DNA from 4 places in the Bacillus sp. FG16 genome. Region 1 is predicted to be linked to each of the others. Evidence: riboswitches for the same ligand, from Rfam matches in the RefSeq annotation. Region 1 holds a riboswitch; each other region holds the start of a gene.
What was found. A riboswitch is a leader RNA that binds a small molecule or an ion and turns the genes downstream of it on or off. The one in region 1 is predicted to bind S-adenosylmethionine.
Positions count from the first base shown of each region.

Region 2: it holds a riboswitch for S-adenosylmethionine, as region 1 does, so the genes downstream of both, ACODS7_RS17980 (sugar ABC transporter substrate-binding protein) here and ACODS7_RS12620 (Na+/H+ antiporter NhaC family protein) in region 1, are expected to answer to the same signal.
Region 3: it holds a riboswitch for S-adenosylmethionine, as region 1 does, so the genes downstream of both, ACODS7_RS11745 (bifunctional O-acetylhomoserine aminocarboxypropyltransferase/cysteine synthase) here and ACODS7_RS12620 (Na+/H+ antiporter NhaC family protein) in region 1, are expected to answer to the same signal.
Region 4: it holds a riboswitch for S-adenosylmethionine, as region 1 does, so the genes downstream of both, mtnW (2,3-diketo-5-methylthiopentyl-1-phosphate enolase) here and ACODS7_RS12620 (Na+/H+ antiporter NhaC family protein) in region 1, are expected to answer to the same signal.

Region 1 is NZ_JBMDKC010000028.1:18,769-22,437, forward strand. It holds gene ACODS7_RS12615 (lmo0954 family membrane protein) at 1-191, opposite strand, end outside; gene ACODS7_RS12620 (Na+/H+ antiporter NhaC family protein) at 375-1,691, opposite strand; SAM riboswitch class I at 1,787-1,892, opposite strand; gene ACODS7_RS12625 (ribonuclease FAU-1 family protein) at 2,013-2,531, opposite strand; gene gltP (glutamate/aspartate:proton symporter GltP) at 2,600-3,669, opposite strand, start outside.
Region 2 is NZ_JBMDKC010000048.1:27,878-31,546, forward strand. It holds gene ACODS7_RS17975 (NCS2 family permease) at 1-1,059, shown strand, start outside; SAM riboswitch class I at 1,148-1,253, shown strand; gene ACODS7_RS17980 (sugar ABC transporter substrate-binding protein) at 1,342-2,454, shown strand; gene ACODS7_RS17985 (sugar ABC transporter ATP-binding protein) at 2,451-3,669, shown strand, end outside.
Region 3 is NZ_JBMDKC010000025.1:31,033-34,701, forward strand. It holds gene ACODS7_RS11745 (bifunctional O-acetylhomoserine aminocarboxypropyltransferase/cysteine synthase) at 1-1,299, opposite strand; gene metA (homoserine O-acetyltransferase MetA) at 1-17, opposite strand, end outside; SAM riboswitch class I at 1,392-1,496, opposite strand; gene ACODS7_RS11750 (chloride channel protein) at 1,818-3,047, shown strand; gene ACODS7_RS11755 (YjjG family noncanonical pyrimidine nucleotidase) at 3,093-3,669, opposite strand, start outside.
Region 4 is NZ_JBMDKC010000001.1:180,664-184,332, reverse strand. It holds gene ACODS7_RS01105 (carbon-nitrogen family hydrolase) at 1-560, opposite strand, end outside; gene ACODS7_RS01100 (pyridoxal phosphate-dependent aminotransferase) at 575-1,765, shown strand; SAM riboswitch class I at 1,818-1,923, shown strand; gene mtnW (2,3-diketo-5-methylthiopentyl-1-phosphate enolase) at 1,988-3,232, shown strand; gene ACODS7_RS01090 (2-hydroxy-3-keto-5-methylthiopentenyl-1-phosphate phosphatase) at 3,229-3,669, shown strand, end outside.

The sequences.
Region 1 (3,669 bases):
GCAATGGATAAACCGATTAAACCAACAATACCCCAAGCTAACTTTCCAAAAAATGACTTAGCTCGCACAAATGATTTATAGCTCCAATATACAACTCCTGCTCCGATTGCGAATCCTACAATACCAGCAAGACTACCAAGAGCAATTAAAGCCAAAATACCGGCTGCGATAAACGCTAGAAATTGTTTCATCTTGTGCTTGCCTCCCTTCGATTTGATACTCTTATCTTAACTATTTTTTCATCTTTCCATAACGAGCTTAAGAACCGTTTTTAACTCAGACTTAAGACCGAGTCATATTCAGCCCTTTACGCAAAAAAAAACGTGCAGAGTCTATTCTCTGCACGTTTTTTAATTACTAACGTTCATATTAAATTAAGCTGTTTTATGATACTCTTTTTTCTCAGCTACTTTCGAAAACCTTGGAAACCCAATTAAAATAGAAACAATCCCACATACTCCAACTAAAATTGGATAAAATGCATATGGTAACAATTCAACCGGAGATAACGCTGCAAATCCTGCTGCCGTTAACATTTGGGCACCGTATGGAATTAACCCTTGCACACAACATGAGAAAAGATCTAATACACTCGCTGATTTACGAGGGTCTATTTCATATTGATCTGCAATATTTTTTGCAAGCGGGCCTGTAAAGATAATTGAAATTGTATTATTCGCTGTACACATATTCGTCATACTCACTAAACCAGCAATACCAAATTCTGCTCCTTTTTTCGAACGAATATTACGAGTTAATACATTCATTAAATATTGAATACCACCATTATATTGGATTAATTCAACCATACCGCCAATTAATATAGCAAGTAACACTAACTCCATCATACCGCCCATTCCAGTCGTTACACTTTTAAAGAAACTTTCTAACGTGTAACTTCCATCTATAAGACCGATAACACCAGATAGTACAGTTCCACCAGCTAATACAATAAGTACATTCCAGCCAAGTAGCGCTGTAATAAGTACTCCTGCGTACGGTAAAATCTTTATCCACTCAAAGCTATGCGCTTTAATCTGCGTATCACTTCCTGAAGTAACTATTACTAATAGTACAATTGTAATAATAGCCGCTGGTAATACAATTAAAAAGTTCGTTTTAAACTTATCTTTCATTTCTGTTCCTTGTGAACGAACAGCTGCGATTGTTGTATCTGAAATAAATGATAAATTATCACCAAACATCGCTCCGCCAACAACAGTAGCCATCGCAAGTGCAATTGAGATATCAGTTTGACCACTAATACCTACAGCAATCGGTGCTAATGCTGCAATTGTTCCCATTGATGTTCCCATCGCTAATGAAATAAATGCACCAATAACAAAGATTCCAGCTACGATAAATCCTGGTGGCAAAATAGTTAACGCTAAATTAACAGTTGAGTCTACTCCACCCATTCCTTTAGCAGTTTCAGAAAATGCACCTGCAAGCACAAAAATTAATACCATAATCATAATATCCGGATTTCCTGCACCTTTAGCGAACCGCTCGACTTTCACATTAAAACTTTCTTTACGATTCATCACTAAAGCGACTCCTACAGCAATTGAAATCGCTACAAGTATCGGCAATTTATAGAAATCACCTGTAATAATTCCAGAACCAATAAATAGCGCCAAAAATATCCCAAGTGGTAATAAAGCTAAACCATTTCCTCTCGTTTCTTTCAAAGTACCATCTCTCCCTAGTTTCAACCTTTTTTCTAATGAATAACAAAAGACCTCTTCCGACGAGAAGAGGTCTTATACATCTATAAGAAACACTCTTCTCATCTTTCAAGCACACGCTTGCTGGATTTGGCACAGCACTCTGAAATCGAGTCCGCTGCCGAGGCATCGTAGGGCCAGTCCCTCCGCCTCTCTTTATAAGAAGGTTTCATATTTATTTTTTAATAATAATTTCTTCCCTAACTTTACTCGCTTACAAAACAAAAGTCAATTATTTTTTGTATAGATTTTTTTGGTAATTATGCAAAAATTTGAATACAATAATCATTTTAACTTTTCGATTTCTTCTTCCAATATTGAAATCCAATAAAATTCACTATTTTTTATTGTTGCTAATATCCATTTCGTCGTGTACCAAGCTAGCTCATAATCTTCCTTCGTGACATCGCCACTTTTATAAGCGTCCTCTAGCTCCTCTTCATCTAATACATACACCTTACCGCTAGGTAATAATACTACATCTAAATATAAATCATCAAAATACGGTAAACCACGGTCATCTATTTCATATTCTTTCGTCACATCAATATAATATTGCACTAAATTGTGCCTATCATCTAACATAGCTGTAATCGTAAAGTTCTTTCCATTAATAAAATATTGAACCCATGTATACCCATTACCTGCAATACAAATTTCTTTACCATCATATTCTTTACAACTAGGCTCTCTCACCTTTTTTATATCCAGTATTCCGAGCATTCCCTCTTCTACTTGCTTAACCGTATAACCCTTTTCTATTAGTCTCTTCCACGAAGAACCATCACCATATTTACGTTTCATTATGTCTGCTCCTCTTCTATATACAGAAAAGCTCCCACATATTATGTGAGAGCTTGTTCATATTATAATTAAGCTGCTTGACCTTTTTCAGAAATCTCTTTCAAATAAGCTTGTCCTTTTTCAGCGTCATATTGACCTTCCCACTTAGACATAACTACAGCTGCTAAAGAGTTTCCTACAACGTTAACTGCTGTACGAGCCATATCTAAAATACGGTCAATACCAGCAATGAACGCTAAACCTTCAGGTGGAATACCTACTGTACCAAGTGTCGCTAATAATACAACGAATGATACGCCCGGTACACCTGCAATACCTTTTGATGTAACCATTAATACAAGTAATAATGTAATTTGTTGCGTAATAGATAACTCAATACCGTACATTTGCGCCAAGAAAATAGCCGCAATTGCTTGATATAAAGTTGATCCATCTAAGTTAAATGAATAACCTGTCGGAATAACGAAAGATGTAATTGCTTTCGGGCAACCGAATTTCTCCATTTTCTCCATGATTTTTGGTAAAACTGTTTCTGAACTTGCTGTAGAATATGCTAAAATCAGCTCGTCTTTTAAAATCTTAAAGAATTGGAAAATGTTAATTCCAAATATTTTCGCTGTAAGTCCTAAGACAACTACAACGAAGAAGATCATTGCTCCATATACAACAATTAGTAATTTTCCTAATGGAATTAATGAAGCAAGACCAAATGTAGAAACTGTAACTCCAATTAGCGCAAACACACCAAATGGTGCAAATTTCATAACTTGGTTTGTTACGTAAAACATCGCATCAGCTACACCTTGGAAAAATTGAAGAACCGGTCTTCCTCTTTCACCAATTGCTGCTACACCTAAACCAAATAATACAGAGAAGAAGATAATAGCAAGCATATCTCCGTCAGCTAATGACTTCATAATGTTCGTTGGAACAATATTTACAAATGTATCTGCAAATGAATGACTTTGTACTTGCTCTGTCGTATGTGTATATTTCGAAATATCTGTCTTTGTTAACTGCTCCATATTTACGCCTTTTCCTGGTTGGAAAATATTCGCAATTAATAGACCGACAATAATTGCAATTGTTGTAATAATTTCAAAGTAAATAATTGTTTTTCCGCCTAGTCGGCCCAATT
Region 2 (3,669 bases), on a different contig from region 1:
TCTTACTCTGTTGTAAAAGCGCATGAAGGCATGACTTTCGCAATTGCATTCTCTGCTGTATTCGTAGCAGGTATGATTTTAATTTTGCTATCATTTACATCTTTCCGTACAAAATTAATGGAAGCAATTCCTGAAAACTTAAAACATGCAATTACTGCTGGTATCGGTCTTTTCATCGCCTTTATCGGTTTACGTTTAACAGGTATCGTTACAAAAAATGATGCAAACTTAGTTGGACTTGGTGATCTTCACTCTGCTCCAGTTCTACTAGCATTGGCTGGGCTTGGAATTACTATTGTTCTTATGTCTTTAAATGTAAATGGCGCACTATTTATCGGTATGCTATTAACTGGTATTATCGCTTTCTTCACAGGACAATTAACATTCTCAAACGGTGTTACATCAATGCCTGGATTACCAGAAGGAATTATTGTTTCAAATCCAATTACTGCTGTATCTGACGTAATTAACTACGGATTATACGGCGTTGTATTCTCATTCTTCCTTGTTACATTATTTGATACAACAGGTACATTACTTGGGGTAGCTCAACAAGGTGGATTTATGAAAGACGGAAAACTTCCAAAAGCTGGACGAGCTCTTCTATCTGACTCATTCTCAGCAACAATCGGTTCTATGTTCGGAACAACACCATCAACAGCTTACATTGAATCATCTGCTGGTGTTGCAGCTGGTGGTCGTACTGGTTTAACAACTGTTACAGTAGCTGTTCTATTCGCACTAGCAGCATTCTTCGGACCATTAGTAAGTGCCGTTTCTGGTGTATCAGCTATTACTGCACCATCATTAATTATTGTTGGTAGTCTTATGATGGGTTCAGTTCGCCACATCGATTGGGACTCATTTGATGAAGCATTCCCAGCATTTTTAGTAATCTTAAGCATGCCACTTACATCAAGTATCGCAACAGGTATCGCACTTGGATTTATTTCATACCCACTTATGAAAGTGGCAAAAGGTAAATTCCGTGCTGTTCACCCACTTGTGTATGTATTTGGAATTTTGTTTGCTTATCAATTGATATTCTTACCACATTAAAATCCCTCTTCCTGAGGGATTTTTTTATAAATACTGTTTGACAACACCATTCGTTTGTGGAATAATTCAAAATAGTTAAATATTCGATGTCTTATCAAGAGCAGGTGGAGGGATGAGCCCTACGAAGCCCGGCAACCGACCCATTTATGGGCACGGTGCTAATTCTTACAACACATTGTGTTGAAAGATAAGAGTAATATGATAAGGCGTCTTTTCTATATGAAAAGGCGTTTTTTATTTTCACTCCCTCCTCTCTCTTTTTAGTTTAGGAGGGATTTTTTTATGAAAAAATTATGTTCCATCGTACTTATTTTTCTCTTATTTACATTAGCATCTTGTACAAATGAACAAGATGCTATCTCTTCACAAAAGCAACAAACTGTGAGAAAGGCGACTACAACGGTAGAAAATCAATTACAAACAGAAATTCCAAGCCAAATGAAGAAGCCATTAAAAATCGCATTAATTATGCAAATGTCCATCGGAACTTTTTCCTCTCAATATATTGAGGGTGTCAAAAAACAAGTTGAGCTATTTGGCGGCAGTGTACAAGTCTACAATTCTGATAACGATTTAGCAAAAATGGCTGCAAATTTAGATACTGCTATTAATTCAAAAGTGGATGGTATTTTAATTGATCATGGCCGTTCTGAAGCACTAAAACCTGGAGTAGAAAAAGCGTTACAGGCGAACATTCCCGTAGTTGCGTTCGATAACGATCTACGCTTGCCAGGTGTGACAATTATTGATCAAGATGACTATAGTCTTGCATGGAAATCATTAAAAACGTTAGCGGAAGATTTGAATGGACAAGGAAATATCGCAGTTGTATGGGTCGGCGGATTTGCTCCAATGGAACGTCGCAATGTTATCATTGATGCTTTTTATAAACGGTATCCAAATATAAAAGAAGTTGCAAGATTCGGTACTGCTAGTAATAACACACCGCTCGATACACAAACACAAGTAGAAGCTTTACTAAAGAAATATCCGAAAAAAGACGATTTACAAGCTATTTTCGCTTCGTGGGATGAGTTTGCTAAAGGGGCTGTTAAAGCACTTGAACAAGCTGGTCGTACAGATATAAAAGTATATGGCATTGACTTAAGCAATGAAGATTTACAACTCATGCAAAAAGAAAACTCACCTTGGACTGCTACAGCTGCAACTGATCCAGCTGAAGTAGGTAAGGTTCAAGTACGATTTTTATACAAAAAAATTGCTGGTGAACAAACGCCAGATATTTATTCACTAGAACCTTATTTAGTAAAGAAAAATAGTTTACCAAAAGAAAATATAACAATGGATCAGTTATCAAAATATATAAACGGTTGGGGAGACTCAAAAGATGCATATTCCCCTTGGATGAAAAAATTAGAGAAGGAGAAAAAATGATGACGTTCTCTCTTCAAAACATTACACATTCTTATCATGTCGCTACACCTGTTCTAGAAGATGTTTCTATTCATATTCAAAAAGGAAAAGTACACGCTTTACTAGGCATGAACGGTGCGGGAAAAAGTACTTTACTAAAAATAGCAACTGGTGAAATTCAACCAGTTGTTGGCGATATAAAAATTGATACTCAGTCTGTTTCCTTTACTTCCCCGCGCGATGCAAAAAAGCATGGCATTTCTTTCGTAACACAAGAAGTAGATCACGGACTTATTCCCGGATTATCTGTATTAGAAAATGTACTAATCGATCATTTAGCAATGCAAAATAAAGTACTATTTTCAAAGTCCAAATTAGTCGCACTTGCTAAACAACATTTGCAAACTGTACAGGTAAATTTAAATGTTTCGGAAGATGTTTCAAACTGTTCATTACATGAAAAACAATTACTTCTTATCGCAAGAGCTTTATCTAACAATACAAATTACCTTTTATTAGATGAACCTACTTCTTCTCTTGGACCAAAAGAAGTTGAAACCTTTGGGAAACTATTAAAAGATTTAACATCAAAAGGAATTGGCATCCTTTTAGTTTCTCATCGTTTATCAGAGATTCGAAATTTCGCGGATGATGTAACTGTATTACATAATGGTCAAGTTGCCCTTTCTGAAACCATTACAACAATTACAGCTCAACAAATTGTGGAAGCAATGACTGGAAAACAACTTACACTTCCTATTAATACAGCACCAAAAACCGGGAGCGAGGAACTATTTAAAGTACAAGAGCTTCTATTACACGAAGGTCATTCTCCCCTTTCTCTTACAATACGAAAAGGAGAAACTGTTGTGATATACGGATTAATTGGAAGTGGAAAAACAACACTTGCTGAAACGTTATTTGGTGCTCGTCATACTTATCACGCAGAAATAGACGGTCAAAAACTAACGATTAAAACACCACGAGATGCGATTAAAGCGAAAATCGCACTTGTACCAGAAGAAAGAAGAAAACAAGGCGTATTTCTTTCGGAAGATATTATAAGTCACACAAATTTACATCAATCAGGTTGGAAACGAAAACAAACCGAATTAAATGATGCTACTACAGCAATTTCTTCTTTCGGTATTTCACCAAATGACCCAAAGGCACTTATTCATTCACTTAGCGGTGGAAACCAACAAAAAGTCTCAATTGCAAAGTGGAGTGGATTCA
Region 3 (3,669 bases), on a different contig from region 1:
TCAATTATGATCGGCATGTGTTTTGCCTCCAACTAGAGCTGCTTCCAAATCTGCAATAATATCAGAAACATCTTCTATACCAACCGATAAACGAATTAAATCAGATGTAACACCAGCTAAACGCTGATCTTCAGCACTTAATTGTCTATGCGTCGTACTAGCAGGATGTATAACGCAAGTTCGTGCATCAGCTACGTGTGTTACGAGAGTTGCTAGTTTTACATTTGCGATAAATTCTTTTGCTGCTTCTAATCCCCCTTTAATCCCAAATGTTAAAACCCCACTAGCACCTTTTTTCAAATACTTTTGTGCTAACGAGTAATTTTCATTACTATCTAATCCCGGATAATTCACCCATTCAATACGTTCATGATTAGCAAGCCACTTAGCAACCGCGAGAGCATTTTCGCTATGACGCTCCATTCGTAAATGTAAAGTCTCTAAGCCAATATTGCTAATATATGCATTGAATGGGCTCATACAATTCCCATAATCTCTTAATAGCTGAACACGTGCTTTCACAATATACGCTGCTGCACCAAAGTTTTGAACGTAACTTACACCGTGATAACTTGGATCTGGTTCAACAAGCTCAGGATATTTTCCATTTGTCCAATCAAAGTTTCCACCGTCAATTACAATACCGCCTAAGGAGCTCGCATGCCCATCGATATATTTCGTCGTAGAATGAACAATAATATTCGCCCCATGTTCAAACGCTTGGCATAAATAAGGAGTTGCTAATGTATTATCAACGATAAAAGGTACCTCTAATTCTTTAGCGGCAGCTGAAAATTCTTTGAAATTTAAAACGTTCATCGCTGGATTTCCTAATGATTCTGCATAAATGAGTTTCGTCTTGTCATTAGCAAGTGCCGCAATTTCATCTGCCGTTAAATTTGGATTAAAGAACGTAACATCAATGCCAAGTTTACGCAAACTCACTCCAAATAAATTAAACGTTCCCCCGTAAACCGTTGAAGAGCAAAGCAAATGGTCTCCACTACTACAAATATTTAAAACTGCGAGCATAATGGCTGCTTGCCCAGAAGCCGTTGCAACAGCTCCTACACCGCCTTCTAAATCTGATAACTTCTGCTCAAATGCGGCTAGAGTAGGGTTTCCAATACGCGTATAAATATATCCTTCTGCCTCTAAGTTAAATAGGGCTGCTAAATCATCTGAAGTATCGTATTTATACGTTGTACTTTGATAAAGTGGTAAAACACGTGGTTCACCATTCTTTGGCGTATAGCCACCTTGCACACAAATCGTTCCTTTTCCCCATGATTCTCCCATCTCTCATTCTCCTTTCTTTTATACAAAATAAAAAACTGCCCCTTTCCTGAAAACAAGAAAGGAGCAGTTTGAAAACACGCTCTAAAGGCTCTTTCTTATCTCTCAGGATTACTACCTGCAGGATTTGGCACAATTCCGTTATACGGCTGTTGCCAAGGTTTCATCGGGCCTGTCCCTCCACCTTTTCTTGATAAGACTATGCAATTACCGTTGATTTTATAGCAATAATTTCCTAATGTCAAACTGTTTTTCTGAATGTTCTAAAATAAACGTTAACAATTTCATATAAAGCAACAAAAGAAATATATTCTAATCTATTTCAAAAAAGACCTTTAAAAACCTCAAATCAGTCTATAAAATTAAATAAGTAATTTAACCTATAAATTCAAATTCTCCAAAATTTAGCCTACATGTTGAATAGGCGATCCTCTCAAAAAGATACTATATATATTCAATCCATTTTCCACTAGTATATTTCACTTTTTTCCCTACTAAGATTTACATAACGGAGGTATAACATGACAGATAAAAAAGATATACAGTACATACTTGCTCTATATGGCATTCTTCTAGGATCTATAGTAGGAGCTACAGTTTGGTTATTTTTAGTCACAATAAATATTGGAATCCACTTTATTTGGGGATACTTGCCTGAAGTTCTCTCTTTTCCCTCTTATTACACCCTTTGCGTAACAATAATTGGCGGGGTCCTCGTTGGTCTATCACAAAAATATTTCGGTACATACCCACGCCTTATGCCTGAAGTGATGACTGAATATAAAAAAACTGGTCGAATCGAATATCGCTTTGTCCATCGGGCTACTTTAACCGCGATTATTGTTTTAATTTTCGGTGCTAGTCTTGGTCCAGAAGCCGCACTAGTTGGAATTATAGGCGGACTTTGCACATGGATAGGGGATCGCTTTAAATTTGCCTTGAAGGGTATGGATGAGCTAACCGAGATCGGAATTGGCGCTACTTTAAGTGTCATTTTCAACGCACCATTATTCGGTTATTTAGCACCGAATGAAAATGAGGGAGAACAAATTGCTGCTTTTTCTAAAGGAAAAAAGGCGATTGTATACTTAGCTACTACCTTCGCAGGTTTTTCTGTTTATTTACTACTGAGTAAACTCGATAATCGTGGATCCTTTATTGTTGATTTCGGGGAAGGTTCACTTTCTTTCAATGAATGGATCGCATTTCTTCCACTTGCTAGTATCGGTGCTATAGTTGGTTTCTTTTATTTCAAGTTAGAATTCACATTAGAGAAGTTAATTCACCCTTTTAGAGAATACAAGCTGACACTCGGAATTCTCGGTGGTATTTTATTAGGAATTGCAGGAACTTTTCTTCCATACACATTATTTTCAGGGGAACATCAATTAAAAGAATTAGTTGTTGAATGGAGCCATTTATCTTTGTGGATACTACTTCTTTCAGGGATTTTAAAGTTGTGCATTACTGCCGTTTGTTTGAACACAGGGTGGCGAGGTGGACATATCTTCCCAATTATATTTTCTGGGTCAAGTATCGGATACGCTGTAGCATCTATTCTTCCTATAGATCCAGTAGCATCTGTTGCCATCGTAACGACAGCAATTTCGAGCTATGCGTTACGAAAGCCAATAGCTATAACATTACTATTACTTATGTTTTTCCCGCTTAATTTGCTATTGCCAATGCTTGGTGCAGCTGCTATCGGGAATGCCTTTCCACTTCCAAAACATAACAAAACTACAAATTAATCAAAATAGGCAGTGGGGACGAAAGCTCCACTGCCTATTTTTTTATTACACGCGCTGCTTTAATAACGCTTCTAACTCTTCAAAATTATGCACTTCATATGTCGGTATAATTCCACTATCATTTAATTTACTTTCTGGGTTAAACCAACAAGTATCAATTCCCGCTACATATCCACCTTTAATATCGGCGCTTAATGAATCTCCAATAATCAGCCCTTCTTCAGGTGCAAAGTTAGGAATCCGTTCAAAAACATAATCAAAATACTCTTTCATCGGCTTTTGAAAACCTGTATCTTCAGAAACAAAAACATCTTTAAACAATGAATGTAGCCCTGCATTACGCAAACGTTTATCTTGCGTCTTAGAAACACCATTTGTCACTATATACAACTCATACTCCCCTTGAATTTGATTTATAAATTCAAACGCACCTTGCATGAGTTGATTTCCTTCTTCTAAGTAGCTACGATAATTATTTTCGAATAATATACCATCTGCTTCTTCTCCATACTCTTTAAACAACATAGAGAATCGTGTATTTACAACTTCATTGCGTGATAGTTCACCTTTTTCAAAAGCATCCCAAAGGCCTTTATTTATTTTTTTATAACGAGCCTCTATC
Region 4 (3,669 bases), on a different contig from region 1:
TTAGCAGTATGGACACGCATCCACTCTGGAAAACGAATATCATAACAAATTGTTCCAGCACATTCAACATCATCTAGCTTAAATTCGCCCGTACTATTACCAGCTATTAAATATTTATGTTCATCCATAAGCTGAAATAAATGTACTTTACTATATTCGTTGACTAGCTGTCCTTCATTATTTACAACATACATCGTATTTGTAACGCCTTGCTCCGTTTGCTTTGCTATGGACCCACCAACAATATGTACATCATATTGCTTCGCCCATTCTATTAACTTTTCTTTCGTTTCCACTCCATCCCTATCTGCAATTTCAGAAAGTCTCGTTAAATCATATCCTGTTGTCCATAACTCTGGTAAGACGATAACATCTGGCCTTTCCTTCATAGCTTCGCTTATTTTATTTTTAGCATTCTCAATATTTTTTTCTACATCTCCAAAAACAATATCCATTTGAATACATGCGACTTTCATTTTTTCAGCCCCATTCTTATTTTTCTCTTTACAAAATACTGGAAAGATTATATCATTTGTCACTAGAATTGTAACAACTTTCAAAAGAGGTGGAAAGTATGAAATTATTTCAACCTTCTGAGATAGTAACATCATTGCCAACACAATTTTTCGCTTCACTTGTTGCAAAAGTTAACAAAGTCGTTGCAGCTGGTCACGATGTTATTAATCTAGGTCAAGGTAATCCAGATCAACCAACACCGCAGCATATCGTAAAAGCTTTACAAGATGCTGCCGAAAAGACCATTCATCATAAATATCCGCCATTTCGCGGACATGAAAGCTTAAAGGAAGCCGTAGCTACATTCTATAAACGTGAATACGGCGTCGAATTAAACCCAAAAACTGAAGTTGCTATTTTGTTTGGCGGAAAGGCTGGACTAGTAGAATTACCGATTTGTTTTACAAATCCTGGTGATACGATTCTCGTTCCGGATCCAGGCTATCCAGATTATTTATCCGGGGTTGCCTTAGCAAAGGCACACTTTGAAACCATGCCACTTATTGCAGAAAATCATTTTTTACCGGATTATAAACAAATTGATGACTCTATCGCTGAGCAAGCAAAGTTAATGTTTTTAAACTATCCAAATAACCCTACCGGTGCTACTGCATCAAAAGATTTTTTTGATAAAACCATTCACTTTGCTAATAAACATAATATATTAGTTGTTCACGATTTCGCTTACGGCGCTATCGGATTTGATGGTCAAAAACCTGTTAGTTTCTTGCAAGCAGATGGTGCCAAAGATACAGGAATTGAAATTTACACTCTATCGAAAACTTTCAATATGGCTGGCTGGCGTATTGCTTTTGCAGTAGGGAATGAAAGTGTCATTGAAACCATTAACCTATTGCAAGATCATATGTATGTTAGTATTTTTGGTGCAGTTCAAGATGCTGCCCGCGAAGCACTATTAAGTTCACAGTCTTGCGTAATAGACCTTGTAAATAGTTACGAATCTCGAAGAAATGTCCTTATAGAAGCTTGTCATTCCATTGGTTGGAATGTTGATATTCCAAAAGGATCATTCTTTGCATGGCTTCCTGTACCAGAGGGCTATACATCTGAGGAATTTTCTAATATTTTATTAGAAAAAGTACACGTTGCAGTTGCTCCAGGTGTTGGCTTCGGTGAGCACGGCGAAGGTTATGTTCGCGTTGGGCTCCTGCATACAGAGGAGCGATTGCGGGAAGCAATTAATCGAATTGAGAAATTAAAAATTTTCAAAAAGCCATTGACAACATGAAAAATATCTGACAAAATTCAGTTATCTTAAAAATTTAAACATTTCTAAATACTTCTTATCAAGAGCAGGTGGAGGGACGAGCCCGACGAAGCCCGGCAACCGATCTACAATTGTAGACACGGTGCTAATTCTCGCAGCATTATGCTGACAGATAAGGAGCTGGTTGTAAAAAAACCTCTCCTTAGCTGAGAGGTTTTTTTATTTAACTAGGGGGTTATAACAATGAGCGGAATTATAGCGACGTATTTAATTCATGACGATTCACATAACTTAGAAAAAAAGGCGGAACCAATTGCACTCGGATTAACAATTGGTTCTTGGACTCATTTGCCACACTTATTACAAGAACAATTAAAACAGCATAAAGGCAACGTCATTCATATTGAGGAATTAGCTGAACAAGAACATACGAATTCATATTTACGCAAAAAGGTAAAACGTGGGATTATTAAAATCGAATACCCGTTATTAAATTTCAGTCCAGACTTACCAGCGATTTTAACAACTACATTCGGAAAGCTATCACTTGATGGCGAAGTAAAATTAATTGACTTAACTTTTTCAGAAGAATTGAAAGAACATTTTCCTGGTCCCAAGTTCGGGATCGATGGCGTTAGAAACCTGATAGAAGTGTATGATCGTCCCCTTTTAATGAGCATTTTTAAGGGAATGATTGGACGAAATATTGGATACTTAAAAACTCAATTACGTGATCAAGCAATTGGTGGTGTAGATATTGTAAAAGATGATGAAATTTTATTTGAGAACTCATTAACACCACTCACGAAACGAATAGTATCTGGAAAAGAAGTTTTACAATCAGTCTATGAAACATACGGCCATAAAACGTTATATGCCGTAAATTTAACAGGACGCACTTTCGACTTAAAAGAAAATGCAAAACGTGCAGTGCAAGCTGGGGCTGATATTCTATTATTTAACGTATTTGCTTACGGACTAGATGTACTACAATCACTTGCAGAAGATGATGAAATCCCGGTTCCTATTATGGCACACCCTGCTGTAAGTGGTGCTTATTCGGCATCGAAGTTATATGGAATTTCATCTCCATTATTACTTGGAAAGCTACTACGTTATGCTGGTGCAGATTTTTCTTTATTCCCGTCTCCATACGGAAGCGTTGCATTAGAAAAAGAAGAAGCTCTCAGCATTTCAAAATATTTAACTGAGGAAGATGCATTTTTCAAGAAAAGTTTTTCTGTCCCATCTGCCGGTATTCATCCTGGTTTCGTTCCTTTTATTCTGCAAGATTTCGGTAAAGATGTTGTTATTAATGCCGGCGGCGGGATACATGGGCATCCGTATGGAGCGCAAGGCGGTGGTAAAGCTTTCCGTACTGCAATTGAAGCTACTCTGCAAGGTAAATTACTCCATGAAGTAGATGAAATTAATTTACATAGCGCACTACAAATATGGGGAAACCCCTCTCATGAGGTGAAGTTATGAGTATTCAAGTGTTTTGTGATTTCGATGGGACGATTACAAATAATGATAACATTATGTCCATTATGGAAAAATTCGCTCCACCAGAAGCAGCAGAAGTAAAAAATAGAATTTTATCACAAGAGCTATCTATTCAAGAGGGTGTTTCTCAATTATTTCAATTAATACCTACTCATCTGCGCGATAATATAATTCAATTTTTAAAAGAAACTGCCGAAATTCGCAGTGGCTTTCATGAATTTATACAATTCGTAAAGGAAAATAACATTTCTTTTTACGTGATATCAGGTGGAATGGATTTCTTCGTCTACCCACTTTTACAAGGGATCATTCCAAAAGAACAAATTTATTGTAATGAAACAGACTTTTCAAAAGAGTTCATTACAGTTAAATGGCCTCATTCTTGTGATGATCATTGTCAAAATTATTGCGGATTATGT